3 regions of the Streptomyces sp. NBC_01166 genome follow, and region 2 is predicted to be linked to each of the others. Evidence: riboswitches for the same ligand, from Rfam matches in the RefSeq annotation. Region 2 holds a riboswitch; each other region holds the start of a gene.
What was found. A riboswitch is a leader RNA that binds a small molecule or an ion and turns the genes downstream of it on or off. The one in region 2 is predicted to bind thiamine pyrophosphate.
Positions count from the first base shown of each region.

Region 1: another riboswitch for thiamine pyrophosphate. It lies ahead of thiO (glycine oxidase ThiO); the one in region 2 lies ahead of thiC (phosphomethylpyrimidine synthase ThiC).
Region 3: another riboswitch for thiamine pyrophosphate. It lies ahead of OG379_RS27845 (thiamine ABC transporter substrate binding subunit); the one in region 2 lies ahead of thiC (phosphomethylpyrimidine synthase ThiC).

Region 1 is NZ_CP108613.1:2,343,327-2,353,195, forward strand. It holds gene OG379_RS10785 (DUF4126 domain-containing protein) at 1-16, shown strand, start outside; gene OG379_RS10790 (phytoene desaturase family protein) at 48-1,544, shown strand; gene OG379_RS10795 (hypothetical protein) at 1,602-2,522, opposite strand; gene metF (methylenetetrahydrofolate reductase [NAD(P)H]) at 2,573-3,490, opposite strand; gene thiE (thiamine phosphate synthase) at 3,610-4,260, opposite strand; gene OG379_RS10810 (Rv2175c family DNA-binding protein) at 4,408-4,773, opposite strand; gene OG379_RS10815 (NAD(P)/FAD-dependent oxidoreductase) at 4,836-6,074, opposite strand; TPP riboswitch at 6,222-6,334, shown strand; gene thiO (glycine oxidase ThiO) at 6,332-7,546, shown strand; gene thiS (sulfur carrier protein ThiS) at 7,597-7,851, shown strand; gene OG379_RS10830 (thiazole synthase) at 7,854-8,648, shown strand; gene pknB (Stk1 family PASTA domain-containing Ser/Thr kinase) at 8,776-9,869, shown strand, end outside.
Region 2 is NZ_CP108613.1:4,347,097-4,356,965, forward strand. It holds gene OG379_RS19925 (DUF5326 family protein) at 1-18, shown strand, start outside; gene OG379_RS19930 (IclR family transcriptional regulator) at 306-1,073, shown strand; gene OG379_RS19935 (SsgA family sporulation/cell division regulator) at 1,175-1,612, shown strand; gene OG379_RS19940 (YibE/F family protein) at 1,677-3,032, opposite strand; TPP riboswitch at 3,104-3,237, shown strand; gene thiC (phosphomethylpyrimidine synthase ThiC) at 3,230-5,023, shown strand; gene OG379_RS19950 (methyltransferase domain-containing protein) at 5,101-5,838, opposite strand; gene OG379_RS19955 (DUF805 domain-containing protein) at 6,189-6,545, shown strand; gene OG379_RS19960 (hypothetical protein) at 6,627-7,451, opposite strand; gene OG379_RS19965 (metallophosphoesterase) at 7,633-8,691, opposite strand; gene OG379_RS19970 (LacI family DNA-binding transcriptional regulator) at 8,866-9,869, opposite strand, start outside.
Region 3 is NZ_CP108613.1:6,010,742-6,020,610, reverse strand. It holds gene OG379_RS27855 (ABC transporter ATP-binding protein) at 128-1,153, opposite strand; gene OG379_RS27850 (ABC transporter permease) at 1,156-2,805, opposite strand; gene OG379_RS27845 (thiamine ABC transporter substrate binding subunit) at 2,850-3,944, opposite strand; TPP riboswitch at 4,018-4,134, opposite strand; gene rlmN (23S rRNA (adenine(2503)-C(2))-methyltransferase RlmN) at 4,212-5,318, opposite strand; gene OG379_RS27835 (hypothetical protein) at 5,402-5,929, opposite strand; gene OG379_RS27830 (hypothetical protein) at 6,181-6,336, shown strand; gene OG379_RS27825 (phosphatidate cytidylyltransferase) at 6,413-7,501, opposite strand; gene frr (ribosome recycling factor) at 7,501-8,058, opposite strand; gene pyrH (UMP kinase) at 8,174-8,947, opposite strand; gene tsf (translation elongation factor Ts) at 9,105-9,869, opposite strand, start outside.

The DNA.
Region 1 (9,869 bases), 2.0 Mb from region 2:
CTGGCCTCACGAATGAGCTGTCGGTGGCACCCCTTAGGGTCACTGACATGGCACGAATTGCGGTGATCGGCGCCGGGACCGGCGCGATGGCGGCGGCTGCCCGGCTCTCCGTGGCAGGCCACCGGGTGACGGTGTACGAGCGGTCGGAGACCTACGGCGGCTCGCTCGGCAGGTACACGCGTGACGGTTTCGTCTTCGACACCGGCCCCGGGCTGCTGCATCTCCCCGCGGTCTACCGCGACCTGTTCGTGAAGACGGGCAAGGAGAGCCTGGAGCAGTGCGTCACGCTCACCCAGGTCGACCCGGCGAGCCGCCATCTCTTCGCGGACGGCACGACGGTGACCCTGCCCAACGCCTCGCGGGCGGGAGTGGTCGGCGCGCTGGACCGTGCGCTCGGTGAGGGGGCCGGGGCCCGCTGGGGGGACTTCCTCGGCCGGGCCGGGACCGCCTGGGACCGGTCGCGCAGGCCGCTGCTGGAGGAACCGCTGCCCGAGGACCCGCGGCCCCTGGGCCGCGACCCCTACCCCGCGGTGCGCCGGCGCAGGCTGTTGCGCGCCGCCCGGGAGGCGCGGACGGTGGCGGAGGTGGGCGCCTGGGAGCTGGCGGACCCCCGCCTGGCGGCCCTGCTCGACGGTTACGCCCTGTCGTACGGCCTCGACCCCCGCCGCGCCCCGGCCGCAGCGGCCCTCCTGCCGTACATGGAGGAGACGTTCGGCACCTGGTACGTCGCCGGGGGGATGCGCGCGCTGGCCGACGCGGTGTACGAGCGGTGCCTGGCCCGCAAGGTGGAGTTCGTCTTCGGCGCCGAGGCGGTCCGTGTGTCCGAGAAGGACGGGCGGGCGGCAGGGGTCGAGCTGGCCGACGGCACAGGCGTGGAGGCCGACCATGTGGTCCTCGGCGCGCAGCCGGCACCCGGTCTCCTGCCGGTCCGGGAGGGGTGGCCCACCAGGGAGCCCGGGGCTCCGGCACCGGGACGCTTCGTCGTGCTGCTGTCGCTGCGCGGCGCCCGGGAGCCCGGCGCCGTGCACCGGACCGTGGTGCACGCCGCGGACCCGGGGGCGGAGCAGGAGGCGGTCTTCGGCGGCCGGACGGCGGAGCGGCCCACGGTGACGGTGCTGCGCCCCGACGACCCGGCCACCCGCCCCGACGAGGAGCACGAGGCGGTGACCCTGATGGTGACGGTGGCGCCGCACGGTCCGGTCGACTGGACGGACGCCTCGCTGCGCGAACAGTTCGCGGACGCGGTGATCGGCCGGGCCGCCGAGGCCGTTCCGGGTCTCCGCGAGCGGATGATCCACGCCGAGGTGCGCACGCCCGCCGAGACGGCGGCCGACACGGGAGCCGAAGGCGGTTCGGTGCCGGCTCCGGCCCTGGCCGGGGCGGGCGGCTCGTATCTGCACTCGGGGAACCGCACCCCGCTGCCGGGCCTGTATCTGGCGGGCGGCTGGTCGCATCCGGGGGGCGGGCCGGCCCATGCCGGGATGTCGGGCGCCCTGGTGGCCGGTCTCGTAGTGGAGGGTGACGGGTTCCGCGGCTCGCAGTGAGCCCGCGGCCGGCCCTTCTCCGGACCGGCCGCCGCGCGCCGGCGGCCGGTGCGCGGGTCAGTAGCGGTACTGCTCGTTCTGGCCGGTGTCGTTCCCGTTGCCGTACGGAGCGGGCTGGACGGGTGCCTCCGGCGGCAGCGGGGGGTACTGGTCGCTCTCGCGCTGCTGCGGGACCCAGACGCCACCCGGCGGGGTATCGGTGTACTGCCCGGCGTACGGGTCCGCGGGCTGCTGCCCGTCGCCGTAGGAGGGGTCGTAGCCGCTGCCGTAGCCGTCGTACGCCGCGTACTGCCCGGTGCCCGTGGTGGTGCCCGTGCCGATGTAGGGGTCGGAGTAGGCGGCGTAGCCCGCCTGGTCCGCCCCGTAGTCGTACTGGCCCGCGTAGGTGCCCTGGTCCTGGTGGGTTTCCTGGCCCCCGTAGCCGCCCTGCCCGCCGTAGAGGTCCTGGCCGGCCGGCTGGCCGTAGCCGTTGTACGGGTCGTAGCCGGCGTACTGGGGCTGCGGTTCGCCGTGCTGGTCCTGGCCGTCGCGGCCGGCGGGGGCGGGGTCGGTGTAGATGCCGTACTGACCGGTGTCGTCCGGCAGCGGCTCCGGCGCGTAGACCGCGGCGGGGGCTGCCTCCGTCTGCTGGTCGTCCCCCTCGTACTCAAGGCCGGAGACCTCGAGGGTGGGCTTCTGGGCTCCCGTGCCGCCTGCCCCGCGCCGGCGGCGGCTCTCGCCCGGGCTGCCGCCGATGGCCCATCCCGTCGAGAAGCCGCGCCTGAAGGAGAGCGTCACGTACGTCTGGCCCGTCGCGAAGGCGATCGCCCCGAGAACGATCACGAACACGGAGGGGATCAGGACACCGAGGACGACACCGAGGAAGCCGGCGAAGGCGAGCAGCCGCCAGCGCAGGCGTGCCTTGTACTGCAGGAGCACCTCACCCAGCAGCCACAACGCCACTATGCCGAATGCGATGTAGAGGACCGTCCAGCCCACGCCCGCCCCCTCCTACGGCCACCGCCCCGGTTGGTGGCGGGTACGGCCGGTCAGGACTGCTTGTGCAGTCCGAGATTCTCGTAGATCTCGAGTGTCGCCGTCGAGTTGTTGAGCGTGATGAAGTGCAGCCCCGGGACACCCTCGGAGAGCAGTTTCGCGCAGAACTCCGTGGCGAACTCGATGCCAATGGAGCGTACAGCCGCAGGGTCGTCCTTCGCGGCGAGGATGCGCTCTTTCAGCGAGGAAGGCAGGGACGCGTTGCTGAGCTGCGCGAATCTCTCCAGTTGTCTGACGCTGGTGAGCGGCATCACCTCAGGGATGACCGGGGTGTCGCAACCCGCGGCGACCACGCGGTCACGCATCTGCAGATAACTCTCCGGGTGGAAGAACATCTGGGTGATCGCGTAGTCGGCACCGGCGCGGCACTTGTCCACGAAATGACTGATGTCGGTGTCCCAGTCGGCGGATCGCGGGTGCATCTCGGGAAAGGCCGCGACGCCGACGCAGAAATCACCGGCTTCCTTGATCAGCCGGACGAGATCCGCCGCGTACCGCACGCCCTGCGGGTGCTCGATCCACTCACCCATCGGGTCGCCGGGCGGGTCTCCGCGCACCGCGAGGATGTTGCGGATACCGGCGTCGGCGTACTGCCCGACCATGTTGCGCAGCTCGGCCACGGAGTGGTCGACGGCGGTGAGGTGTGCGACGGGCGTGAGCGTGGAGTCCGCGGCGATCTGCTGGGTCGCCCGGACCGTCCCGGCGCGGGTCGAACCGCCGGCCCCGTACGTCACGGAGACGAAGCTCGGTCCCACCGCCTCGACCCGGCGCAGGGCGTTCCAGAGGTTCCGTTCGCCCTTCTCCGTCTTGGGCGCCCAGAACTCGAACGAGAACGACGTCTCGCCGGTCGCGAGCAGCTCACGCACGGTGCGCGCGTGATCTGTCCGGGTGGAAGGTGTACCAAGAGCCATACTGGGAGGTTAACCAGGGCCTGGCGGTACCCCAACCAGGGCGAGCGAATTGCCCGGAATGAGGTGGGTTTTGTCCACCCTTCGGACAGCCGCTCCGACCGGGTGCGGGGCCGCCGGGTTCAGTTGGCGTGTGCCCGGATGCGTCGGGCGAGCGATGCTGCCGCCTCGGCCGGGTCCGCCGCCTCGGTGATCGCCCGCACGACGACGACGCGACGGGCGCCGGCGTCCAGCACCTCGTCCAGATTGCCGGCGTCGATCCCGCCGATGGCGAACCACGGCCGCGTCGTGCCGAGCGAGGCGGCATGGCGGACCAGGCCGAGGCCCGGGGCGTGCCGGCCGGGCTTGGTAGGGGTGGGCCAGCAGGGGCCCGTGCAGAAGTAGTCGACGCCGGCCTCGGCGACGGCGGCGTCGACCTCGGCCTCGGCGTGGGTGGAGCGCCCGATCACCACCTCGTCACCGATGACGTCGCGGGCGGCAGGCACCGGCAGATCGCCCTGGCCGAGGTGGAGCACGTCGGAGCCGATGGCGTGGGCGACATCGGCCCGGTCGTTCACCGCGAGGAGCGCCCCGTGGCGCTTGCAGGCGTCGGCGAACACCGCGAGGTGTTCGAGCTCCTCGGCCGCCTCCATGCCCTTGTCCCGCAGCTGCACGATGTCCACGCCGCCGGCCAGCACGGCGTCGAGGAACTCGGGGAGGTCTCCCTGCCGCTTGCGGGCGTCCGTGCACAGATAGAGCCGGGCGTCGGAAAGCTGGTCGCGAGGCGTGGACATGAAGAATTCCCCCGTCGGTACGTCGTTGGATCACTGAGGCGGCGACAACTCACCGTATGTCGATGGATCGCCGTGCCGGCAGGCCCGGTTACGGCGGAGTGCGGGCCGTGATGTTCCACGGCCCGCACCCCGCTCACGGTCCTCCGGTCAGACGGCGAGCGCCTGGGCCCGGCGCTTCACCTCCGTACCGCGATTCTCGCTCAGGGCCTGCGCGGGCGTGCCGGGCAGGGTCGGGTCGGGGGTGAAGAGCCAGTCCAGCATCTCTTCGTCGTTGTAGCCGTCGTCCCTCAGGAGCGTCAGGGTCCCTACGAGACCCTTGACCACCTTGTCGCCGTCGATGAAGGCGGCAGGCACCTGGAGCGCCCGGTTCTCACCACGTCGTACGGCGATCAGCTGGCCTTCCTTGACCAGCTGCCGTACGCGCGTCACCTCGACATCGAGCATTTCCGCGATGTCGGGAAGGTGGAGCCATGCGGGGACGAGAGCATCGATCTTTGCGTCAATCTCGGTCACAGGGACAAGCGTGCCATCCCGGACCGACAGTCGGTAGCCGGGCCGGGCGTACGAGGCCGTGCCTACCCCCGGAGCACCGCCGATTTCAGCGGGACGGAGGAGTCGGCGGCCCGCTCCGGGTCGATCCGCGCCCCCGCCTCGACGAGCTTGCGCCCCTGCGCCAGGTCGCGGGGCCTGCTGACGGCGAGCACGGCGACCAGGACCCCCTGCCGCAGCCAGCAGACCGTCCAGGACGGGTCACCCGGGTCGCCCCGCCACAGCAGCGTGTCGGCACCCGCGTGATGGCCGGCGTACTGCACGAAGCGGCCGAACTGCTCGGACCAGAAGTAGGGCACCGGGTCGTACGTCCTGACCGCACCGTCCGCGAGGGCGGCGGCGACCGTCCTCGGCCCCTGGAGGGCGTTGTCCCAGTGGTGGACCAGCAGCCGCTCCCCGTAGCGGGCGGACGGGAAGGAGGCGCAGTCGCCGACGGCGTAGACATCGGGCAGCGACGTGCGGAGCGAGCTGTCCGCGGTGACCGAGCCGTCGGGGCCGAGGGCGATGCCCGAGCCCGCGAGCCACGCGGTGGCGGGCCTGGCGCCGATGCCGACGACCACCGCCCCGGCGGGGATCACCCGGCCGTCCGTGAGGTGGACGGCGCCCTGTTCGACGCGTGCGACCCGGGCGCCGGTGAGGAGCTCGGCTCCGCTCTCGGCGTACCAGGCGGCCATCGGCTCGGCGACCTCGGCGGGCATCGTTCCCGCGAGGGGGCGGCCGGCGGCCTCCACGACGGTGACCGCGCACCCGGCCGCGCGGGCCGCCGTGGCGAACTCGGCGCCGATCCAGCCCGCGCCGACGACGACCACGTCGTGCTGCCGCTCCAGGACGGGCCGCAGCCGTGCCGCGTCGTCGAGGGTGCGCAGCAGATGGACGCCCGGCACGCCTTCGGAACCGGGCAGTGCGACGGGTTCCGCCCCGGTGGCGAGGACCAGGACGTCGTAGGCGACGGGCCCCTCCGGGGTGTCCAGCTCGTGCGCCACGGCACGCAGTCCGGCCACGTCGAGACCCAGGCGCAGAGTGATGTCCAGGGCCTCGAAGTCGACGTCGAAGGCGGAGTCCTCCGCCTTGCCGAGCAGGACCGCCTTGGACAGGGGCGGCCTGTCGTACGGCTGGTGGGGTTCGGCGCCGATCAGGGTGACCGGGCCGGTGAAGCCCTGTTCGCGCAGGGCCACGGCCGTCTGCACTCCGGCCATGCCGGCGCCCACGATCACGACTCCGCTCGGCCGCTGTCCCGCTGCCGGGTCCTGTGTCTGCTCGCTCACCTGTCCACCCTAGGGCCTCCCGTCCGGATCACGCCGGGCTCGTGGGACCTGGCCGGCGTCCGGCGGGAGCACGGGTCCGCCGGGCGAACGGGCCACGGGTACCGGTCCCTTACCCGCTGCGAGGGGTGGGGTCTAGGCTGGCCACCGTAAGGCACTCGCGGGAGTCCGGGCGTACCGGGCTGAGAGGGAGGCTGACCGGCCTCCGACCGTACGAACCTGATCCGGGTCATGCCGGCGAAGGGAGGGGCTGGACGCCCATGCGTATCTCCGCAGACAGTTCCGACGTCCTGGTCGTCGGAGGCGGCATCATCGGGCTGGTGACCGCCTGGCGGTCGGCCCAGCACGGCCTGCGCACCACGCTGGCCGATCCCGCGCCGGGCGGCGGCGCCGCCCAGGTCGCGGCCGGGATGCTCGCCGCCGTCACCGAACTCCACTACGGCGAGCAGACGCTGCTCGGCCTCAACGTGGCTTCCGCCGCACGCTATCCGGCGTTCGTGGCCGAGCTGGAGGAGGCGAGCGGGCAGGAGACCGGCTTCCGCGCCTGCGGCACCCTGTCCGTCGCGCTGGACTCGGACGACCGGGCACATCTGCGGGAGCTGCACGCCCTGCAGCAGCGTTCGGGACTGGAGTCCGAGTGGCTGAGCGGCCGCGAGTGCCGCCGTCTGGAACCGATGCTCGCCCCCGGCGTGCGCGGCGGGCTGCGCGTCGACGGCGACCACCAGGTGGATCCCAGGCGGCTGGCCTCGGCCCTGGTCACCGCGTGCGAGCGGGCGGGAGTGGTCTTCCGCCGTGCCTGGGTCCAGCGGCTCTCCGTCACGGGCGGCCGCGCGACGGGAGCGGTCCTGGCGGACGGCACCGAGCTCGCGGCCGGCCAGGTGGTACTCGCCGGCGGCAGCCTCAGCGGCCGGCTGCAGGGCGTTCCCGAGGCGGTCCTGCCGCCGGTACGCCCGGTCAAGGGCCAGGTGCTGCGGCTGACCGTGCCTCCCGCCTACGCCCCCTTCCTCAGCCGGACGGTGCGGGCGGTCGTGCGCGGCAGCCAGGTCTATCTGGTCCCCCGTGCCAACGGTGAGCTGGTGGTCGGCGCGACCACGGAGGAGATGGGCTGGGACACCACGGTCACCGCGGGCGGGGTGTACGAGCTGTTGCGGGACGCCCATGAGCTGATGCCGGGCATCACGGAGCTGCCGCTGACCGAGACCCGGGCCGGTCTGCGGCCCGCCTCGCCGGACAACGCGCCGCTGCTGGGGCCCACGGCACTGCCCGGACTGCATCTCGCCACCGGGCACCACCGCAACGGGGTGTTGCTGACCCCTGTCACCGGCGATGTGATGGCCCATGTGCTGACCACCGGCGAGCTGCCCGAGCTGGGCCGTCCCTTCGCGCCGCGCCGGTTCGCCGGCGTCTCCCCGGAGAGTTCACCGGCCTCCTCCCCCGAAGAAACCGCCCCCGCGCCGCAGGAGCAGCCCGTATGACACAGCCCGTGCCCGCCGCCGTCCCGGGTTCCGAGCCCGAGGCCGGTTCCGTGCCCGTTTCCGAGTCCGTCCCGGTCTCCGACCCCGGGCCCGTTTCCGAGCCCGTTTCCGTGTCCGTCAACGGGGAAGGCCGTACCGTGCCCGCCGGCACCGCGCTGGACACATTGGTCGCGGCGCTGACCACAGCGCCCTCCGGGGTCGCCGCCGCGGTGAACGAGGCCGTCGTCCCCCGCGGTCAGTGGTCCGCCACCACGCTCGCCGACGGCGACCGCGTCGAGGTCCTCACCGCGGTCCAGGGAGGCTGACCATGTCCGACGACCTCTTCACGCTCGGTTCCACCGCGTTCTCGTCCCGGCTGATCATGGGGACGGGCGGGGCGCCCAGCCTCGACGTGCTGGAACGCTCCCTGATCGCTTCCGGCACCGAGCTGACCACCGTGGCGATGCGCCGGCTCGACCCGACCGTGCAGGGCTCGGTGCTCTCCGTCCTGGAACGCCTCTCCATCCAGGTACTGCCGAACACCGCGGGCTGTTTCACCGCGGGTGAGGCCGTGCTGACCGCCAGGCTGGCCAGGGAGGCGCTGGGCACCGACTGGATCAAGCTGGAGGTCGTGGCCGACGAGCGGACCCTCCTGCCCGATCCGATCGAGCTGCTGGACGCCGCCGAGATCCTCGTCGACGACGGCTTCACGGTCCTGCCGTACACCAATGACGACCCGGTTCTGGCCCGCAAGCTCCAGGACGTGGGGTGCGCGGCGATCATGCCGCTCGGCTCCCCCATCGGTTCCGGGCTCGGCATCCGCAATCCCCACAACTTCCAGCTGATCACCGAGCAGGCGGCGGTCCCGGTGATCCTGGACGCCGGCGCCGGGACGGCCTCGGACGCGGCGCTGGCGATGGAGCTCGGCTGTGCCGCTGTGATGCTCGCCTCGGCCGTGACCCGGGCGCAGGAGCCCGAGCTGATGGCGGCCGCGATGCGGCACGCGGTGGACGGCGGACGCCTGGCGTACCGGGCGGGACGCATCCCGCGCCGCCATTTCGCGGAGGCGTCCTCGCCGGCGGAGGGCCGCGCGGTGCTGGATCCGGAACGCCCGGCCTTCTGAGGGCCGTGCACCGGCGGGGGTCTCCCCGTCACAGCACGCGCATGCCCCTGTCACGGCTCGGCACCGGAACGGTCCCCGGGAGGCCTGGTCCATCCGAGGTGTCCGTGGCAGCTCGTAGACTCGCCCTGTGGACACGACCCTCCAGGACCCCCTTGTCGGGCAGCTGCTCGACGGCCGCTATCGCATCGATGCGCGCATCGCCGTCGGCGGTATGGCCACGGTCTACCGGGCCGTGGACACCCGGCTCGACAGGGTGCTCGCCCTCAAGGTGATGCACCCGGCGCTGGCGACCGACGCGGCGTTCGTCGAACGCTTCATCCGCGAGGCCAAGTCCGTCGCCCGGCTCGCCCACCCCAATGTGGTGGCCGTCTTCGACCAGGGCGCCCAGGGCGCGTATGTGTACCTGGCGATGGAGTACGTCGCCGGGTGCACCCTGCGCGACGTCCTGCGCGAGCGCGGGGCGCTGCAGCCCCGGGCGGCGCTGGACATCCTCGAACCGATGCTGGCCGCCCTCGGCGCCGCGCACCGGGCGGGCTTCGTCCACCGCGACATGAAGCCGGAGAACGTCCTGATCGGGGACGACGGCCGGGTGAAGGTCGCCGACTTCGGTCTCGTACGCGCGGTGGGAACCGCCACGGACACCACCGGCTCGCTCCTGGGCACGGTCTCGTACCTCGCTCCGGAGCAGATCGAGCAGGGCACGGCCGACACCCGGTCCGATGTGTACGCCTGCGGTGTGGTGCTCTACGAGATGCTGACCGGCGGCAAGCCCCATGGCGGCGACACCGCCGCCCAGGTCCTCTACCAGCATCTGAACGAGGACGTCCCGGCGCCGTCCGGCGCCGTACCGGACCTGGCCGCCGGGCTGGACGAGCTGGTGGCCGCCGCGACGGCGCGCAACCCCGACGTCCGTCCGTCCGACGCGGTGGCCCTGCTCGCGCGGTCCCGTGAGATACGGGCGGCTCTCACCGAGGAGCAGCTCGGCGCGATGCCTCCGCAGGCCATCACGGCGGAGCACGACGGCGCCGAGGACCGTACGAGCGTGATCCCCAGGGTGATCCCGGCCGGCCAGGGCACCGCGCACCACACCAGCCGGCTGGAGATGCCCCCGTCCTCGCCCCGGGAGCCGGGGCGAGGGCGGCGCGGGCCCTTCGCCGGCCGCAGCCGGCGCGGGACGCTCGCCGTACTCGTCGCCGTCCTCCTGGTGCTGGGGGCCGGCGT
Region 2 (9,869 bases):
GAGCGCAGCGACTGGTAGAGCCGCGGCCGGGCGCCCGGTCACGCGGTGTTCCGGAGACCACGTGGCGGCAACGGAATCCGGCGATTAGCCCAGCTGAGCTAAGTCACGGTCGAAACCTCACTCGTGACTGAACGTACGGATACAGTGGCGTACCGCTGCCGCCAGCTGGGAAATGACGGTCCGTCACCATCCTGCCCAGTGGTTTGTGCGACGGTCCGGTCTCCGGACCCCAGGCTCGCGGCGGGCCCGTGGGGGCGGCCCCCGCGGGTGGGCTGAGAGCCCGTCACCATGCCTGGGGGTGACCTGTGACCACGGCATCGAGTACCGCTGTCCCGACGTTGATCGGTTCGGTTCAGCGGGCGTTGAGACTTATGGAGGCTGTGGGCACCCATCGGGACGGGGCGCCGGCCAAGCAGCTCGCCCGGGAGGCCGGGCTTCCCCTTCCCACCGCCTACCACCTGCTGCGGACCCTGACCCATGAGGGGTATCTCCGCAGGGAGAACGGTGTCTTCCTGTTCGGAGCCGCTGCCGCGCGTCTGGGCGGAGGCCCCGCGACGCCGCGTCCCGGCGTGATCGTCGAATCGCTCGCCCACTGGGCGGACGTCATCGGTGCCCCTGTGTACTGCGCCCTGTACAAGGATGGCGAGATCGAGATGGTCGCCGTGGCGGAGACGCCGGCCGTCCCCGCGGTGCACGAGTGGGCCTCGTTCCGCGAGACGGGCCATGCCCACGCCCTCGGACAGTGCATTCTCGGGCAGCTCGACGAGCGTGCGCGCGAGGATCATCTGGACCGGCACCCGGTCCGGCCGCTGACGCGTTACTCCGTAAGGGACCGTCAGGCGTTGCTGAACCGGCTGAGATCGATGAAACGTACGGAACCTGTCGTCGAACGGCAGGAGTACGCCGAGGGAACCGTCTGTGCGGCCATTCCGATCACTGTCGGTTCCGCCGTGGCGGCCATGGCTGTTTCTCTCCCCCTGCACCAAGAGGAACGGTTGCTCCCCGCAGTCGAACAACTACGCTGCGAAGTGACCACTCTCTTGCGCTCGTTCGTGTTCTCTATCAGTATCTGAAAAATCACTCCTTGTGATCTGCTATCGCGTGCACCACGATGGCGTCAATAGGGCCATGGGGGATCATTCCTGGCCAGTTTCATCTACTGCGGGGTTGAACGATGCGCGAGTCGGTTCAAGCAGAGGTCATGATGAGCTTCCTCGTCTCCGAGGAGCTCTCCTTCCGTATTCCGGTGGAGCTCCGGTACGAGGTCAGTGATCCGTATGCGATCCGGATGACCTTCCACCTGCCAGGTGACGCCCCCGTCACCTGGGCATTCGGCCGTGAGCTGCTGCTCGACGGCCTCAACAGCCCCAGTGGTGACGGCGATGTGCACATCGGCCCGACCGAGCCCGAAGGGCTGTCGGATGTACACATCCGCCTTCAGGTCGGCGCGGACCGTGCGCTCTTCAGAGCCGGCACGGCACCTCTTGTGGCATTTCTCGACCGGACGGACAAGCTGGTGCCGTTGGGGCAGGAGCACACGCTGGGTGACTTCGACGGCAATCTGGAAGAGGCGCTGGGCCGCATCCTCGCCAAGGAACAGAACGCCGGCTGAAGAAGGAAGATCCGGCTGATCACCGAGCACCGGTGGCCCGGGTCCATGCGTCCCGTGTCCCGGCTCACGCCTTGCGGCGTCGTCCCCTCCCGGTCCGTGCGGGTGCAGGAGCTCCGGCTTCCGCGCCGAGCCCCGTGCGGTCCGCGGAGACCACCAGGGCCGCGAGCACCGTCGTCACCGGCACCGAGGCGACCAGGCCGATCGATCCGATCAGCGTGCGGACGATCTCCTCGGCGACGAGCTCACTGTTGGCCACCGTGCCCACGCTGCTCTGTGCGATCGAGAACAGCAGCAGCAGGGGAAGCGCCGCGCCCGCGTATGCGAGTACGAGCGTGTTGACGACCGAGGCGATGTGGTCGCGCCCGATCCGGATACCCGCCCGGTAGAGCCGGCGCACGCCCATCGTCGGGTCCGCCTGGTGCAGCTCCCAGACCGCCGACGTCTGGGTCACAGTCACGTCGTCGAGCACACCGAGCGAGCCGATGATCACACCGGCGAGCAGCAGGCCGCTCATGTCGATGCCCGGGTACAGCCCATGGATCAGGCCGGTGTTGTCATCCGTGTTCCCGGACAGGCTGGCCCAGCCGATGAAGAGCGAGCCGAGCAGCCCGATCAGCAGCAGCGAGATGAGTGTTCCGATGACGGCCACGGAGGTGCGGGCCGTCAGTCCGTGGCAGGTGTAGAGGGCGATCAGCATGATGGCGCTGGCCCCGATCACCGCGACGACCAGGGGGTTCGATCCCTGCAGGATCGCCGGAAGGATGAACAGGGTCAGCACGGCGAAGGAGACCGCGAGAGCGACCAGGGCCATCAGACCGCGCAGCCTGCCCACCGCGACCACCACGAGGGCGAAGATCCCCGCGAGCAGCGCCATCGGGAACGAGCGGTCCACGTCGGTCACCGAGTACTGCAGGTCCCGGGGCGCGTCGGGTGCGTACGCGACGACCACGCCCTGGCCCTCGCGCAGTTGCCGGGGTGCGTCGGGCTGGACGACCTCGACGAACGTACGGCCCTCGTCCTTGCCGGTGGTCACCTCGACCGTGGCCTTCTTGCACTCCCCCGACTGCTCGTTGACGGCTTCGCGTCCCGACGCGGTGGAGGTGTCTCCGGTCGGCGGTACCTGTGAGGCGTTGACGTCCGCGCAGTCGACCGACACGACCTGGGTGACCTTCCCGTCCTGGGTCTGGCGGTCGAAGCCGACTCCCGTGCGCTCATGGGCGGGTGCTCCGCCGGGCCAGAAGGCAACGAGGCCGACCAGGACCGCAGTGGCGAAGGGGATCAGCACGGCCGCGATGACCTTGCGCAGATGCTTGGACACAGGTGCGGCGGGCCCGTGGCTGTGGGTGTGGCCGTGCGCATGATTCTGTGTGCTGCCTGATGCGGGGCCGTGGGGTTCGGGGGCGCTTCCGGGGGACGTCACCCGGCGATCATCCCAAGAACCGGGGAGGCCCTCTGGCCAGCACGCCAGAACGGAGGTTAGCGTGGAGGCACATTTGTACACGCGGGAGCTCGGAGCACCGGGCTGAGAGGGCGCTGACCTCCGTATATCCGTACGGGACACGCTGCGCCGACCGCCGAACCTGTTACCGGGTAATGCCGGCGTAGGGAGTAGGTCTCATGACCACAGCGGACGCACGCACGCCTGCCTCGAAGCAGAACGCCCAGAACGGTGAGGGCGACGAGGCCAGGAAGTCCATCGGCTGGCACAAGGGTTACGTCCAGGGCTCACGCCCGGATCTCCGGGTGCCGGTCCGTCAGGTGCACCTCACCAACGGCAAGGACGTGACGCTGTACGACACGTCCGGGCCGTACACCGACCCCACCACCGACACCGACGTACGCCGGGGGCTGGCCCCTCTCCGGGAGAACTGGATCATCGCCCGGGGAGACACCGAGGAGTATGCGGGACGGCCCGCGCGTCCCGAGGACGACGGACTGAAGCACACCGCGCCGAGGGGCGGTCTGCGCAACCTGGACGCGGTCTTCCCGGGCCGCCCGCGCCAGCCCCGCCGCAGCCGCGACGGCCGGCCCGTCACGCAGCTCGCGTACGCCCGCCGGGGCGAGATCACCCCGGAGATGGAGTACGTCGCGATCCGGGAGAACGTCGGACCCGAGGTGGTGCGCGAGGAGATCGCGGCGGGCCGGGCGGTCCTGCCGGCCAACGTCAACCACCCGGAGATCGAACCGATGATCATCGGCAAGCGCTTCCTGGTGAAGGTCAACGCCAACATCGGCAACTCCGCGGTCACCTCCTCGATCGAGGAGGAGGTGGACAAGATGACCTGGGCCACCAAGTGGGGCGCCGACACGGTCATGGACCTCTCCACCGGCCGCAACATCCACACCACCCGCGAGTGGGTCCTGCGCAACTCCCCCGTGCCGATCGGCACCGTCCCCCTCTATCAGGCACTCGAGAAGGTCGACGGCCGGGCCGAGGAGCTGACGTGGGAGATCTACAAGGACACCGTCATCGAGCAGGCTGAGCAGGGCGTCGACTACATGACGGTGCACGCCGGGGTGCGGCTGCCGTACGTTCCGTTGACGGCCCGCCGCAAGACCGGGATCGTCTCGCGCGGCGGTTCCATCATGGCCGCATGGTGCCTGGCACACCACAAGGAGTCGTTCCTGTACGAGCACTTCGAGGAGCTCTGCGAGATCCTCGCGGCGTACGACGTGACGTACTCGCTCGGTGACGGACTGCGTCCCGGCTCCATCGCCGACGCCAATGACGAGGCCCAGTTCGCCGAACTCCGGACGCTCGGCGAGCTCAACACCGTCGCCAAGCGGTTCGGCGTACAGACCATGATCGAGGGCCCGGGGCACGTCCCCATGCACAAGATCAAGGAGAACATCGACCTCCAGCAGGAGATCTGCGAGGAGGCGCCCTTCTACACGCTGGGCCCCCTCACCACGGACGTCGCACCGGCGTACGACCACATCACCTCGGGCATCGGCGCGGCGATGATCGCCTGGTGGGGGACGGCGATGCTCTGTTACGTCACGCCCAAGGAGCACCTGGGGCTGCCGAACCGTGACGACGTGAAGACCGGTGTCATCACGTACAAGATCGCCGCTCATGCGGCGGACCTGGCCAAGGGGCACCCCGGGGCGCAGGAGTGGGACGACGCCCTGTCGGACGCCCGGTTCGAGTTCCGCTGGGAGGACCAGTTCAACCTGGCGCTCGACCCCGACACCGCGCGGGAGTTCCACGACGAGACGCTGCCGGCCGAGCCCGCGAAGACGGCCCACTTCTGCTCGATGTGCGGGCCCAAGTTCTGCTCGATGAAGATCTCCCACGACATCCGGCGGGAGCACGGCGACGAACAGGCCGCGATCGAGGCGGGGATGGCGGAGAAGTCCAGGGAGTTCGCAGCGAGCGGCAACCGCGTGTACCTGCCGCTGGCGGACTGACCCGCTGACCGTGGCGGGGGCCCGACGAGCCCCTGCCACGGTCCGGTGGCGCACAGCCGCTGCCGGCCGTCCGGTTCTCACACCGTGGGCGGCTTCCTCCACACGGAGACGTGCGACCTGCTGGACGCCGTGAACGGCGCCTCGGTCCAGTCGGCCCACCGCTCGGACGGCTCCAGGCCCGCGAGCTCCGCCATCAGATCGAGTTCGGCGGGCCAGACGTAGCGGTGGGGCGAGAGGAACGTGGAGACCCGGCCGTCGGCGATCGAGTAGTGGTGCGAGACCACCTGCTGCTTCACCAGGTCGTACGTGTCGAAGCCGACGTGCCGCTCGCCGACGTGAATCGGGCGGGCGGTCTCGCCCGGTGGCAGACGCTGCAGTTCGGGGATGAACACCTCGGCCACGAAGCGGCCGCCCGGCTCCAGATGCTCGGCGGCGTTGCGGAAGCACGCGACCTGCTCGCTCTGGGAGAGCAGGCAGGTGAGGGCGTTGTAGACGACGTAGACCAGGCTGAAAGTGCCCGGAGCCCGGGCGGTGGTCATGTCTCCGGCGGTCACGGCGATGTCGCTGCCACCGCGCTTCCTGCCGAGCTCCCGTGCCATCGGTCCGGACTTCTCGATTCCCGCCACGCCGACACCCCGAGCACTCAGCGGAAGTGCGACCCGTCCGGTTCCCACGGCGAACTCCAGCGCGGCGCTGCGGCCCGCACGGCGTTCGAGGAAGTCGACCGTGGGGCCCAGGACTTCGGGCGTGTACATGTGGGCGGAGGACTCGTCGTAGCTCTGCGCTACCTGGGTGTTCCAGATGTCCGCATCCATGACCCCGAAGGCTGTCACGTGGCCCAGCCGACGGGCCATCGGATTTTCCCGGACCGGATCGATGGGCGGCGTAGGGCCGGACAAGAGGGGGCGTTCGTCTGATCGTCAGATTGCGGCGATAGAGCATGAAGAGTGCCCACAATGGCTGGTTCAGGCCGTTCGGCACCGTCCTGTCGCACCCCCGAGGAACTTTCGGCGTCAGTATGGACACAGCCGTGCTGCAGGTCGATGTAAGTTTCCGCGGCAGCCCGAACGGTGTTGACCGTTTCCTTATCTGTGCTTTACCTTCCGCTGTGCTTGGCCGAAATTGGTGTGCGCCCCGAACGGGGGCGCCAGGGGAGGGAAGCACAGTGAACTGGTACCTGGCTGTACTCAAGAACTACGCGGGCTTCGGCGGGCGTGCGCGCCGCAAGGAGTACTGGATGTTCGTACTCTTCAACTTCATCATCGCGGTCGTCCTGAGCCTGCTCGGCCTGGCCATCGACTCGCAGATTCCTTACATCATCTACCTGCTGGCCGTGATCATCCCGACGATAGCCGTCGTCGTGCGCCGCCTGCACGACACCGGCCGCTCCGGCTGGTGGATCCTGATCTCGTTCGTCCCGCTCGTCGGCGGCATCATCCTGCTCGTCTTCATGTGCCTCGAGGGTGTGCGCGAGGTGAACGAGTACGGCCCGAACCCGAAGCTCGCCCCGCAGGGGATCTGAGCTCCTCACCGGGTGTGATGCCTGCAGAGGCCGGAACGGCAGCACGCCGTTCCGGCCTCTGCCGTGCCGGGTCCCGCCGGATCACTCCGGCTGGTGCTCCGGGCCGCCGTAGTCGGGGCTGGTGAAGTCGGGGCTGGTGAAGGTGGGGCGCGGACCGGCCGAGGGGCCGTCCTCCGGTCCGGAGAAGTCCGGCCTGCTGTAGCCGATCTTCGGGATCCGGTTGGCCGAGCGGTGCGGTGTGCGCGAGGCGGGCCCCGCGGTCGGATCGGCCAGCGCGTCCCGGAGGAAGGGGAGGATTCCGCGTTCCAGCAGTGCGTGGCGCCATGCCTCCCGGGCACGCGCCACGTCCTCGGGCAGTTCCTCCTCCTCGTCCACGGCCGGCAGCGCGGTGGCGCCGTTGCGCAGGGCGGTGACGAGGAGACCCACCGCGGCGACGAGGATGGCCGCGGCTGCGACGGCGGCGAAGAACCACCCGGCGGCGACCATGGTTCCGGCGAAGGCCGGGGCGGGACTGAGCGCCTTCAGCGGGTAGCCGACGGCCAGGAATATGAGCGCGGCCGCACCCGCGAGGACCGGTGCCAGCACGGCGATCACCGCGAGGGTGCCGGCGCCCGTGGGGTCGGCCTCTTCCGTGGCGGGGCTGAGGACGGACGCCTGGGCGTCCGGGTCCCCGGGCCCGCGCAGCTCGCCGCGGACCTTCACGTAGTGGTCGTACTCGGTGGCCGCCGCCGCGGTGATCAGGGGCGTGGCGTTGAGCGCCATCGTCCGCAGCTGTTCCGGGTTGAGACGGTCGCCGATTCCGTCCAGATCCGGCCGTTCGTGAGCATGACGCAGCGCGTCGGCAAGGATCCGCTCGTACTCGGGGCGGTCCTCGGCCAGCAGGTGCGGAGCGCTTTTCATGTGCATCCCCCGATGCTCCGTAGGGCCTGACCGACCGTAAGGGCCGGGCGATCGGGCGGAAACGGAGGAGAGCCTGCGACTGGTACGCCGATGGTAGAGCGCCTACGGCACGGGGTGACAGGGTGTTTCCGGAAATTGGCCCAGTGGCTGACGGTGTCGGGTCGTCATGCGTCTTCCCCGACGACCGTCAGTCATGCAGGGGAAGTTGGACGACCAACAGCTTTCCGGCCATGGTCACCCCGCCGTCCATGGCGATGGCGAGCCCTTCCGCGTAGACGTGCGGGCCGTTCACCACGGGCCGTGCCACTTCCTCGCCCTCCTCCGTTCCGACCTCTCCGAGGAGATACGGAATGGGGCTGTGGCCATGGACGACGCGCTGCCCGCCGTACGTCGACATCAGTTCGCGAACGGCCTGGGCGCCGCCCTCGTCGCGGAAGGCGAACCGCTTGGTGAGTTTGCGGAAGAGGTCCCAGCACTCATCGGCGTCGTTCCGCGTGAGAATGGCGTGCACCGTGTCGTTGACGTCCTCGATGGTGGATCCGTAGTCGAGGTAGGCGGTCGTGTCGGAGTGCATCAGCAGATGCCCGTCCTCCTCGACCACCGCGTCGAGCCGGGACATCCACTGGAGGTGGACGTCCTGGAGCCGTTCCATGTCCGTCTTCTGGCCGCCGTTGAGCAGCCAGGCGGCCTGGAAGGTCGCCGTTCCGGCTCCGGAGTTCACCGGGGTGTCGCCGAACCTCTTCGCACCGAGCAGCAGCAGTTCGTGGTTGCCCATGAGCGCCTTGCAGTACCCGCCGGCGGCCGCGGCCTCCGCGGAGAGGCGCATGACGAGATCGATGACGCCGATGCCGTCCGGACCGCGGTCGGTGAAGTCGCCGAGGAACCAGAGCCTGGCGTGGCCCGCCGCCCACCGGCCGTCGGCGTCGACGAGGCCCTGCTCACGCAGGGCGGCCAAAAGCTCGTCCAGGTAGCCATGGACGTCCCCGACCACGTACAGCGGACCGCGGCCGGAGTCGGCGGCGGGCCGGGCCTCCGGCACGGTCTCCACCTGGACGGTGTCGCCACGGTTGATCACGGGAAGATCGCGCTCGGTGGGGGTGTACCCCTCCGGCGGTTCGTCGCCCACCATTGCGTTGCCGGGGTGCGGCAAGGGCGCGGGCATGGGCACCTGCGCATACGGCGGTACGCGGAAGTCACGCAACGTCGCTGTCCGCACCACGGGTTCCTGACCGGCCCCCTGAGTCATCGACCCCTCCACCACCGTCGCGCCTCCGTACACCTGACGGGCCCTGCCTGGTAGAGGTGGTCCGCGGTGTCGTGCGCCCATCATAGGAATGCGGATCGTGCTCTGTGACGCACCAGGGGTGTTGAATCCGTGCGAGCATCCGGTTCATCGGCCGTTTGGTCCGGATTAATCCGTTCAGTCCCCGGCAGGTGATCGCGGAGGGCTGACGGTGGTGCGCGGCGGACGTCGTTGCGAGGACGTCCGGACGATGAGCTCCGTCGGTATCACCTGCTCCACCGGGCCGTCGTGCTCGACCCCTTCGATGGCGTCGATGAGGAGCTGGACGACGGCCGTGCCGATCCTGCGGGGCTTCAGCGAGAGCGTGGTGATGGGGGGCTCGGTGGACGCGTACACCGTGGATTCGCTGCAGCAGACCAGCAGGAGGTCCTCAGGGACCCGCAGGCCGTAGCGGCGCGCGGCGGCCAGCAGATCGGTGCCGTTGGGGTCGAAGAGCCCGTAGACGGCGTCGGGGCGGTCGGGGCGGGCGAGGAGGCGGTCCGCGGCGACGGCGCCGGCGCAGGGGTCGTGGGCCGGGTAGGACTCGTAGACCGGATCCTGGCCGACCCGCTCGCACCAGTGCAGATAGGCAGTGGTGGAGAGCCGGGTGTACGTGTCGGTGGTGGTGCCGGTCAGCAGTCCGATGCGGCGGGCTCCCGCGGCCGCGAGGTGGTCCAGGAGGTCGAGGACGGCCGCCCGGTGGTCGTTGTCGACCCAGGCGGTGACCGGGAGCGTGCCTGCCGGGCGGCCGTCGGAGACGACGGGAAGCCCTTGGCGCACGAGTTCGGTGACCACCGGGTCCTGGTCGGAGGGGTCGATGACGACCGTGCCGTCGAGCGCGACGTTCGACCACACGTCGTGTCGGGAGGTGGCGGGGAGGATCACGAGGGCGTAGCCACGGGCGAGCGCGGCCGATGTGGCGGCTCTCGCCATCTCCGCGAAGTACGCGAATTCGGTGAAGGTGAAAGGTTCATCCCCGTACGTGGTCACGGTCAGGCCGATGAGCCCCGACTTGCCGGTACGGAGGGTTCGGGCAGCCGCTGACGGGCGGTAGCCCAGCCGTTCGGCGACCTCGCGGACATGGCGGCGGGTGGCATCCGGGAGCCTGCCCTTGCCGTTGAGAGCGTCGGACACGGTCGTGA
Region 3 (9,869 bases), 1.7 Mb from region 2:
CGGCGCGAACCGCCGCCACGCCCTCGGGCGCACACGGTGGTCGAGATCGACTACCGGCCGGGCCTCCTGGCCGTGCGCTGCCGGCACCGGAGGGCGCTGGAGGGCGTGAGCACCGGCCCGGTTCGCCCTACGCCTCCGGGGGAAGGACCACCGTCTCCGCCGGGTCGAAGGTCACGCCCACGGTGGCCCCCTCCTCGGGGGTGTCCCGCAGAGCGCACTCCGCCTCCAGGGGCGGCCCGTCGTCGGGACGCAGGATGACGGTGACGTGGTGGCCGCGGAAGGTGCGTACGCCCACCGTGCAGCGCAGGCCTTCCTTGGGGCCGCCGATCCGGACGCCGCCCGGCCGCACGAGCAGCTCGCACTCGCCCTGCGGCGAGTCCTCGGGCACCGGGACCTTGCCCCAGACGGTGTCGGCGGCCGTACCCGTGACCGTGGCGTCCACCAGATTGTCGAAACCGAGGAAGCGGGCGACGAACGCCGACGCGGGCTGCTGCCAGACCTCCAGCGGGGTGCCCGCCTGGGCGATCCGGCCGTCCCGCATGACCACGACCCGGTCGGCGAGCGCGAAGGCCTCGCCCTGGTCGTGGGTAACGGCGAGCACCGTCGTGCCCAGCCGGCCGAAGAGGGTGCGCAGTTCGACGACGAGCCGTTCGCGCAGGCTCCGGTCCAGCTGGCCCAGCGGTTCGTCCAGCATCAGCAGTTTCGGGCGGGGCGCCAGGGCCCGGGCGAGTGCCACCCGCTGTTGTTCCCCGCCGGAGAGGGCGGCGACGGCCCGCCGCCCGGCCCCGGGCAGACCGACCATGTCCAGGAGTTCACCGGCCCTGCGGTCGCGCTCCGGGCGGGGGACGCCGTGCATGCACAGTCCGAAGGCGACGTTGGCGCCGACATCCCGGTGCGGGAAGAGCTGGTGGTCCTGGAACATCAGGCCGAGCCCGCGGCGGTGTACCGGCAGCCGTGCCTGGTCCGCGCCGTCCAGGAAAACCCGCCCGCCGTCCAGAGGCTGCAGCCCGGCCACGGCCCGCAGCAGCGTCGACTTGCCGCTGCCGCTCGGGCCCAGCACACAGACGATCTCGTGGTCCGCGACCTCCAGGTCCACCGCGTCCAGCGCGGTCCTCCTCCCGAACCGGACCGTGGCCGACTCCACTGTCAGCATCTCTAGAACTCCCCGGATCGGTCGGTACGGATACGTTCGAGCAGGAGCAGCGACACCGCGCAGACCAGCATCAGAATCGTGCTGAGGGCCATCGCCTGCCCGTAGTTGAGCTCACCCGAGCGCCCCAGCAGCCTGGCGACGGCGACCGGCAGGGTGGGGTTGTCGGGGCGCGCGATGAACACGGTCGCGCCGAACTCACCGAGCGACACGGCGAAGGCGAAGCCGGCGGCCACCAGCACCGCCCGCCGCACCAGCGGCAGGTCGACCTCCCGCCAGGCCCGCAGCGGCGACGCGCCGAGCACCGCCGCGGCCTCCCTCAGCCGGTCGTCCACCGCGCGCAGGACGGGCAGCATGGTCCGTACGACGAAGGGGACGCCCACCAGCGCCTGGGCGAGCGGCACGAGGATCCAGGACGTGCGCAGATCCAGCGGCGGCTTGTCGAGCGTGATCAGGAAGCCGAAGCCGACGGTGACGGCGGACACTCCGAGCGGCAGCATCAGCAGGGCGTCGAAGCCACGCACCAGCGGTCCGGCGTGGGGGTACCGCCCGCTCGAGCGAAGCCGAGCGTGGGGGAGGGTGAGGGCCGACGCGGCGAGACCCCCGATCACCAGGGCGATCAGGGTCGCGACGAGTGCGTAACGCAGGGAGTTCCCGATGGCGTCGAGCGGCGGGACCAGGAAGGTGGAGCCGCTCGCGTCGGCCGACTGCAGCGCGCGGTAGAAGCCGAAGCCGTAGCCGCCCGAGGTGTCCAGGGAGCGTTCCACCAGTACACCGAGCGGCACCACGATCAGCAGCAGGACGGTCAGCAGTACCCCGCCGAGCAGCGCCCACTGCCCTGCGCCGTGCGGGCGGCGGGAGGTCTGGGCCGGGTCCACGAGCTTCAGCGCGGTCTCCCGGCGCCGTACGGTCCACGCGTGGACGGCGAGGATCCCTCCGACAGCGGCGAACTGCACCAGGGTCAGTACGGCGGCCGTCGGCAGGTCGAGCAGCTGGGCGGTCTGCCGGTAGATCTCGACCTCCAGCGTGGAGTAGGCCGGACCGCCGAGGATCTGGACGACACCGAAGGAGGTGAAGGTGAAGAGGAAGACCATCAGAGCCGCCGCGGCCACGGCCGGGGCGAGCGCGGGCAGGGTCACACGCCGCCAGGCGGCCAGGCGGCCGGCCCCGAGCACCCGGGCGGCCTCCTCCTGCCGGGGGTCGAGCTGGGACCACAGGCCGCCGACGGTCCGTACGACGACCGCGTAGTTGAAGAACACATGGGCGAGCAGGATCGCCCACACGGTCGTGTCGAGGCGGACCCCCCAGAGTTCGTCGAGGAACCCGCCACGCCCCAGCAGCGCCAGGAACGCCGTGCCCACGACGACGGTGGGCAGGACGAACGGCACGGTCACGACGGCACGCAACAGCTGCTTCCCGGGGAAGTCGAAGCGGGCGAAGACATAGGCGCCGGGCAGTGCGATCAGCAGGGTGAGCGCGGTCGAGGCGAGGGCCTGCCAGGTGGTGAACCAGAGGACGTCGAGGATGTCCGGCCGGCTCAGCACCGTACCGATCCGGCCGAACTGCCAGTCTCCGTCCGTCTTCAGGCCCCGGCCGACGATGGCGACGACCGGGTAGGCGAAGAACAGCGCGAAGAACGCGCCGGGCACGGCCATGAGACCGAGCCGCACCGCGTTCCCCCTCCACGGGGACCGCGCGACTACTTCACGACGAGCGAGGACCACGACTGGACCCACTGCTCACGGTTCTTGGCGATCTTCTCCGGGGCGACGGTCGCCGGCTTGTCGACGGTGGCCCCGAACTTCGTGAAGAGCTCCGGCAGCTTCGCGTCCTTCACCACCGGGTTCACGAACATGTTCAGCGGCATGTCCTCCTGGAACTGCTTGCTGATCAGGAAGTCCAGGAGTGCCTTGCCGCCTGCCTCGTTCTTCGCGCCGTCCAGCAGTCCGGCGAACTCGATCTGGCGGAAGCAGGTGCCGGTGGCGACACCGGTCGGGGCCTCGCTGGGCTGCGGATCGGCGTACAGCACCTCGACGGGCGGGCTGGAGGCGTACGAGACGACGAGGGGCCTGTCGGCGTTGGCCTTCTTACCGCCCGCGGAGCCGGAGAACTCCTCGTTGTAGGCCTGCTCCCAGCCGTCGACGACCTTGACGCCGTTGCTCTTCAGCTTCTTCCAGTAGTCCTGGTAACCGGCCTCGCCCTGGCTGGCGACGGTGCCGAGGAGGAAGCCGAGGCCGGGCGACGAGGTCGCGGCGTTCTCGGTGACGAGGAGGTTCTTGTACGCGGGCTTCAGCAGGTCGTCGAAGGAGTTCGGCGGGTCGAGCTTCTTGTCGGCGAAGTACTTCTTGTCGTAGTTGACGCAGATGTCGCCGGTGTCGATGGGCGTGACCCGGTGCTTGTCCGCGTCGAGCTGGGCGTCGGCCGCGACGCGGTCCAGGCCCTTCGCCTCGTACGGCGTGAACAGGCCGTTGTCCAGAGCGCGGGAGAGGAGGGTGTTGTCGGCGCCGAAGAACACGTCGCCGCGCGGGGAGCCCTTGGTCAGGATCTCCTGGTTGAGCGCTGCCCCGGCGTCCCCGCTCTTCAGCACCTTGACCTTGTAGCCGGTCTGCTTCGTGAACGCCTTCAGGACGGCGTCCGAGGCGTTGAACGAGTCGTGACTGACGAGGGTGACGGTCTTCGAACCGGCTCCCGTGTCACCGGAAGACTTGTCGTCGGAGCCCCCGCAGCCCGCGAGCGCGGTGACTCCGAGCGCGGCGGCGAGCGCGGTCGCCGCGTACTTCGTCGTGGTGTTCATGGTGATGTCCTCCTGGAGGTGACCAGGAAGAGACGCGGCCCTGCCCGCTCGGCGAGCGGGCAGGGCGCAACAGCTTGAGTAAGGTCCGAACTTCCTACCCGGAATGACCCGGGCGAGGTTCAGAGGGTCTGCGGCCGACCTGTCCTCGGTGCCGCACTCTCAGCGCTGTGGCGCTCCCCTGTCGGAATATGAAGTTGATTTCCCGGCCAGGCTACACCGGCCGGATCACGCCGGACCGGCCGGATCCTGCCCGTATGCGGGACCGCCTCAGCGCTCGGACGCCGCCAGCTGCCCGCAGGCGCCGTCGATCTCCTGGCCGCGGGTGTCCCGGACGGTGACCGGGACCCCGTGGGCGGCGATCGCCTCGACGAAAGCCTTCTCGTCCTCGGGCCGCGATGCGGTCCACTTGGACCCCGGCGTCGGGTTGAGCGGGATGAGGTTGACGTGCACCCGCTTGCCCTTGAGCAGCCGGCCCAGCCGGTCGCCCCGCCAGGCCTGGTCGTTGATGTCGCGGATGAGCGCGTACTCGATGGAGATGCGGCGGCCCGACTTCTCCGCGTACTCCCACGCGGCGTCCAGGACCTCAGCGACCTTCCAGCGGGTGTTCACGGGGACGAGGGTGTCGCGCAGTTCGTCGTCCGGAGCGTGCAGCGAAACGGCGAGGCGGCACTTGAAGCCCTCGTCGGCGAAGCGGAGCATCGCCGGCACCAGACCCACCGTGGACACGGTGATCCCGCGCTGCGAAAGCCCGAGGCCGTCCGGCTCCGGGTCGGTCAGCCGGCGGATCGCCCCGACCACGCGCTTGTAGTTGGCCAGCGGCTCGCCCATGCCCATGAAGACGATGTTGGACAGTCGCGCGGGCCCGCCCGGGACCTCCCCGTCGCGCAGGGCCCGCATGCCGTCCACGATCTGGTGCACGATCTCGGCGGTCGACAGATTACGGTCGAGCCCCGCCTGCCCGGTGGCGCAGAACGGACAGTTCATCCCGCAGCCGGCCTGTGACGAGATGCACATGGTCACCCGGTCCGGGTAGCGCATGAGGACGGACTCGACGAGCGTGCCGTCGTGCAGCTTCCAGAGCGTCTTGCGGGTGGTGTCGTCGTCGCAGCTGATGTGGCGCATCACCGACATCAGGTCGGGGAACATCGCCTCGGCGAGCTTCTCCCGCGACGCGGCCGGGATGTTGGTCCACTCCACCGGGTCGTGCGCGTACCGCGTGAAGTAGTGCTGCGACAGCTGCTTGGCACGGAAGGGCTTCTCGCCGGTCGCGGCGACTGCTTCCTTGCGCTCGTCGGGGGTGAGGTCGGCGAGGTGCCGCGGCGGCCGCTTGGCTCCACGGGGCGCGACGAAAGTGAGTTCTCCGGGCTTAGGCATGGTTCATCCAGTGTCGCAGACACGCCGAGGTACTCATGGCCGCCGGAGAACCGTGCGGTACGCCGGGGCCGGCACGGCCGGCGTCAGCCGTGGTCCTGCAGGGCGGACCGCATGTGGCGGTGGTGCTCCAGGGCACGGCGGCGCATCCAGAAGACCCAGGAGCAGAACACCACCACCCCGGCGACGAAGATCAGCGGGACGGTCAGCGAGCCGGTGACGACTCCGAGCACGAGCATGCCGGCCGCGATCAGGCCCATGAAGGCCAGCCAGTACGGAAGCCACCGGCCGCCCCGCTCCATCCTGCCCAGCTGCTCGGCGACCAGTTTCTGCATGGTCGCCCGCTTCTCGGGGTCGCTCGGCACCTCACGGTGCCGTATCTGGCGGTTGAGCTCGGCGATCCCGCGGGGGTCCACGCCGGCCGCACGGCCGGTCCTGCGGCGCTGGGCGGCCACGATACCGATGGCGACGGCGGTGAAGACCGCTGTCTGGATCACCCACCAGCCGAGGTGCCCGTCCCGGCGGAACAGGGCGTTCACCCCCACTCCGAGGACGAAGATCAGCACCGCTTGCGCGGCGAGACTACGGTCGAGCCAGAGCTTCAACACACGCACGGCATGTCCTCCCCGGGGCGACGGGACACCCTCTGTCACCCCTCGGATACCCCGCCCGGCCCGGTCCACCGCCGGCACCTGAACGGTCACCCGGACCGCACCGGCCAGGGATCCGCCCTGCCGGAGTGCGCGCGCCTCGGTCCGGCCCCGTCAGCGGCCCGGCTGCGGGAGCCTGACCACCGCGGTGGTGGTACGGGAGCCGCTCACCGCGCACACGGGTGTCCCGCACGGAATGCGGGCACACGACGCCCATGACCTCTCACGTGTTGGTCGCAGCCGAACTCGCCGGGCGCTGGCAGGGTCCCCCGTGGTTCAAATGGGCGTTCCTGGCGGTGTGGGTCCTGTTCGCGGTGTTTCTTCTCGTACGGCTCCGCAGGAACGGCTGGAAGCTTCCCCGACGTCGCTGAGCACACGCGGACGGGGCCCGCCGTCCGGTGGACGGCGGGCCCCGTCGAAGAGCGACGCAGGAAGTCGGTGCTCCGCTCAGCCGGATCCGACGAACAGCACCAGCAGCAGCCATACGACCGGGGCGCTCGGCAGCAGCGAGTCGAGCCGGTCCATGATGCCGCCGTGGCCGGGCAGCAGCGTGCCCATGTCCTTGATCCCCAGGTCCCGCTTGATCATCGACTCGCCGAGGTCCCCCAGCGTGGCGCTGGCGGCGACGGCCAGGCCCATCAGCAGGCCCTGCCACCAGCTCCCGCCGTCGATCAGGAACTCCATGCACAGGGCGCCGGCCACCATCGCGAAGGCGACCGCGCCGAACAGGCCCTCGCGGGTCTTCCCGGGGCTGATGCGGGGTGCCAGCTTGTGCGTGCCGAAGCGCCAGCCGACGGCGTACGCGCCGGTGTCGCTGACCACGGTCAGCAGGAGGAAGGTCAGCACACGCCAGGCACCGTCGTCCGCGGTGAGCATCATCGCGACGAACGTCGCCAGGAACGGCACGTAGAACACGGCGAAGACGCCCGCGGTGACGTCCTTGAGGTACCCCTCGGGGGGCTCCGTCATCCGCCACACGAGCACCGCGAGGGCGGTGAGCGCCATCGCGACCCAGGCGCCCTCCGCCTCCCGCACATAACCGGCGACCACCATCGCGGCGCCGCCGACGGCGAGCGGCACGAGCGGGGCGTTGATGCCCTTGCGCTCCTTGAGGCGGGACGTGAGCTCCCAGAGGCCGACCACGACCGCCAGCACGACCACGCCGACGAAGATTGCCTTGACGATGAACAGGGAGCCGATGACGAGGGCACCGAGACCGACACCGACACCTATGGCTGCACGCAGATCACGCCCCGCGCGCTTCTTGGGCGGCGGCGGGGACGGCAGCGGGGTGGACATGGGCTCCTGCGGCTTCTCGTCACGGAACAGGGGGCCGCTGACGCGCGCGGCGTCCCCGTTCCGGTCGTCGCGGTCGTCAGCGTCTCTACCTGCGTCGGGAACGTCCGGCACGATGGGCATGGGCCGAGTCTGCTGGGCGCCGTGCACATCGTATGCAGGACCCGCCGGAGCGCCCCCCATCTCGGGCGCGCTCCGGTAGCCGGCTCCCTGCGGGGCGCCCCAGGAAGAGTCGTTCATCAGACTTCGAGCAGCTCGGCTTCCTTGTGCTTGAGCAGCTCGTCCACCTGCGCGACGTACTTCGCGGTGGTGTCGTCGAGCTCCTTCTCCGCGCGGCGGACCTCGTCCTCGCCGGACTCCTTGTCCTTGACGAGCTTGTCGAGCGACTCCTTGGCCTTGCGGCGGATGGAGCGGATCGAGATCTTGGAGTCCTCGGCCTTGGTCTTGGCGACCTTGATGTACTCCTTGCGGCGGTCCTGCGTGAGCTCGGGGAACGTCACGCGGATGATGTTGCCGTCGTTGCTCGGGTTGACGCCGAGGTCGGAGTCGCGGATCGCCTGCTCGATGTTGCGCAGCGCGGTCTTGTCGAACGGGGTCACCACGGCCATCCGCGGTTCGGGAACCGAGAACGAGGCGAGCTGGTTGATCGGGGTCAGCGCGCCGTAGTAGTCGGCGACGATCTTGTTGAACATCGCCGGGTGCGCACGGCCGGTCCGGATCGCGGCGAAGTCCTCTTTCGCGACCACGACGGCCTTCTCCATCTTCTCCTCGGCCTCGAGGAGGATTTCTTCGATCACCACGTGCTCCTGCGTGTCTTGAGCGGACCCGGCATCGTCGGGTCCTGCGGATCCTGCGTCGCGTCCTCACCTGCACGGTGTCCGACCGGCAGGCCGTTGTCCATCTTCTGGGCCGTCAGGCCCGGGTGCTCCGGTCGCTCACCAGCGTGCCGATCTTCTCACCCTTCACCGCGCGGGCGATATTGCCCTCCGTGGTCAGCTCGAAGACAAGGATCGGGAGCTGGTTGTCACGGCAGAGAGTGATGGCGGTGGCGTCGGCGACCTTGAGGTCCCGGGCGATCACCTCGCCGTACTCCAGGGCGTCGAACTTCACCGCGTCGGGGTTGGCCTTCGGGTCGGAGTCGTAGACCCCGTCCACACCGTTCTTCCCCATCAGCAGCGCTTCGGCGTCGATCTCCAGGGCGCGCTGTGCGGCGGTCGTGTCGGTGGAGAAGTACGGCATGCCCATGCCTGCGCCGAAGATCACGACGCGTCCCTTCTCCAGGTGCCGCACGGCACGGAGCGGGATGTACGGCTCCGCGACCTGGCCCATGGTGATGGCGGTCTGGACGCGCGAGTCGATGCCTTCCTTCTCCAGGAAGTCCTGCAGCGCCAGGCAGTTCATGACGGTGCCGAGCATGCCCATGTAGTCGGACCGCGCCCGGTCCATGCCGCGCTGCTGGAGCTCGGCGCCACGGAAGAAGTTGCCGCCGCCGATGACGACGGCGATCTCCGCTCCGTCGCGTACGACCGCGGCGATCTCGCGGGCGATGGCGTGCACGACGTCGGGGTCGACTCCGAGCCCTCCGCCACCGGCGAAGGCCTCGCCGGACAGCTTCAGCATGAAGCGGCCGGAAATCGCGTCGTCGCGCTTGTGGTCACCCTGTGTGGCGTCCGCGCCCTTGTTCATGGAGATTCTCCTCGTGCACATACGAAGAAGGCCATTGCCGTGGGTCTGTTGTCCCTCAGCGGCAATGGCCTCCTCGTCAGATCTGCGGTCGTCCGGCTGAGTGCGGCCGTCGACTGCACCAGACCCTATCGGGGTCCACCGTTGTTCGCGGACGGACTCAGATGCCGACCTTGATGCGCGTGAAGCGCTTCAGGGTGACACCGGCCTCGTCCAGGACCTTCTGGACGGACTTCTTGTTGTCCAGCGCGTAGGGCTGGCCGAGGAGGGTGGCCTCCTTGAAGAAGCCGTTGACGCGACCCTCGACGATCTTCGGGAGCGCGGCCTCGGGCTTGCCCTCGGCGCGCGTGGTCTCCTCGGCGACGCGGCGCTCGGCCTCGACGACCTCGGCCGGGACGTCCTCGCGGGACAGGTACTTCGGGGCGAAGGCGGCGATGTGCTGCGCGAGGCCCTTGGCCAGCTCGGCGTCGGCCTTGTCCAGCTCGACCATGACACCGATCTGCGGGGGCAGGTCGGGCATGGTGCGGTGCATGTACACGGAGACGTACGCGCCCTGGAACTGCGCGAAGCGGTCCAGGACGATCTTCTCGCCGAGGTTGGCGTTGGCCTCGTCCACGTACGCCTGGACGGTCTTGCCGGGCTCGATCTCGGAGGCGAGGAGCGCCTCGATGTCGGCCGGGGAGGTCGCGGCGACGTGGGCGGCGAGCGTGTTGGCGACGGCCTGGAACTTGTCGCCCTTGGCGACGAAGTCCGTCTCGCACTTCAGCTCGAGCAGGACGCCGGACGTCTTGTCCTCGGCGAGGAGGGAGACGACGGCACCGTTCTCGGCGGAACGGCCCTCGCGCTTGGCGACGCCCTTCTGGCCCTTGATGCGGAGCGCCTCGACGGCACCGTCCACATTGCCGTCGGCCTCGTCGAGCGCCTT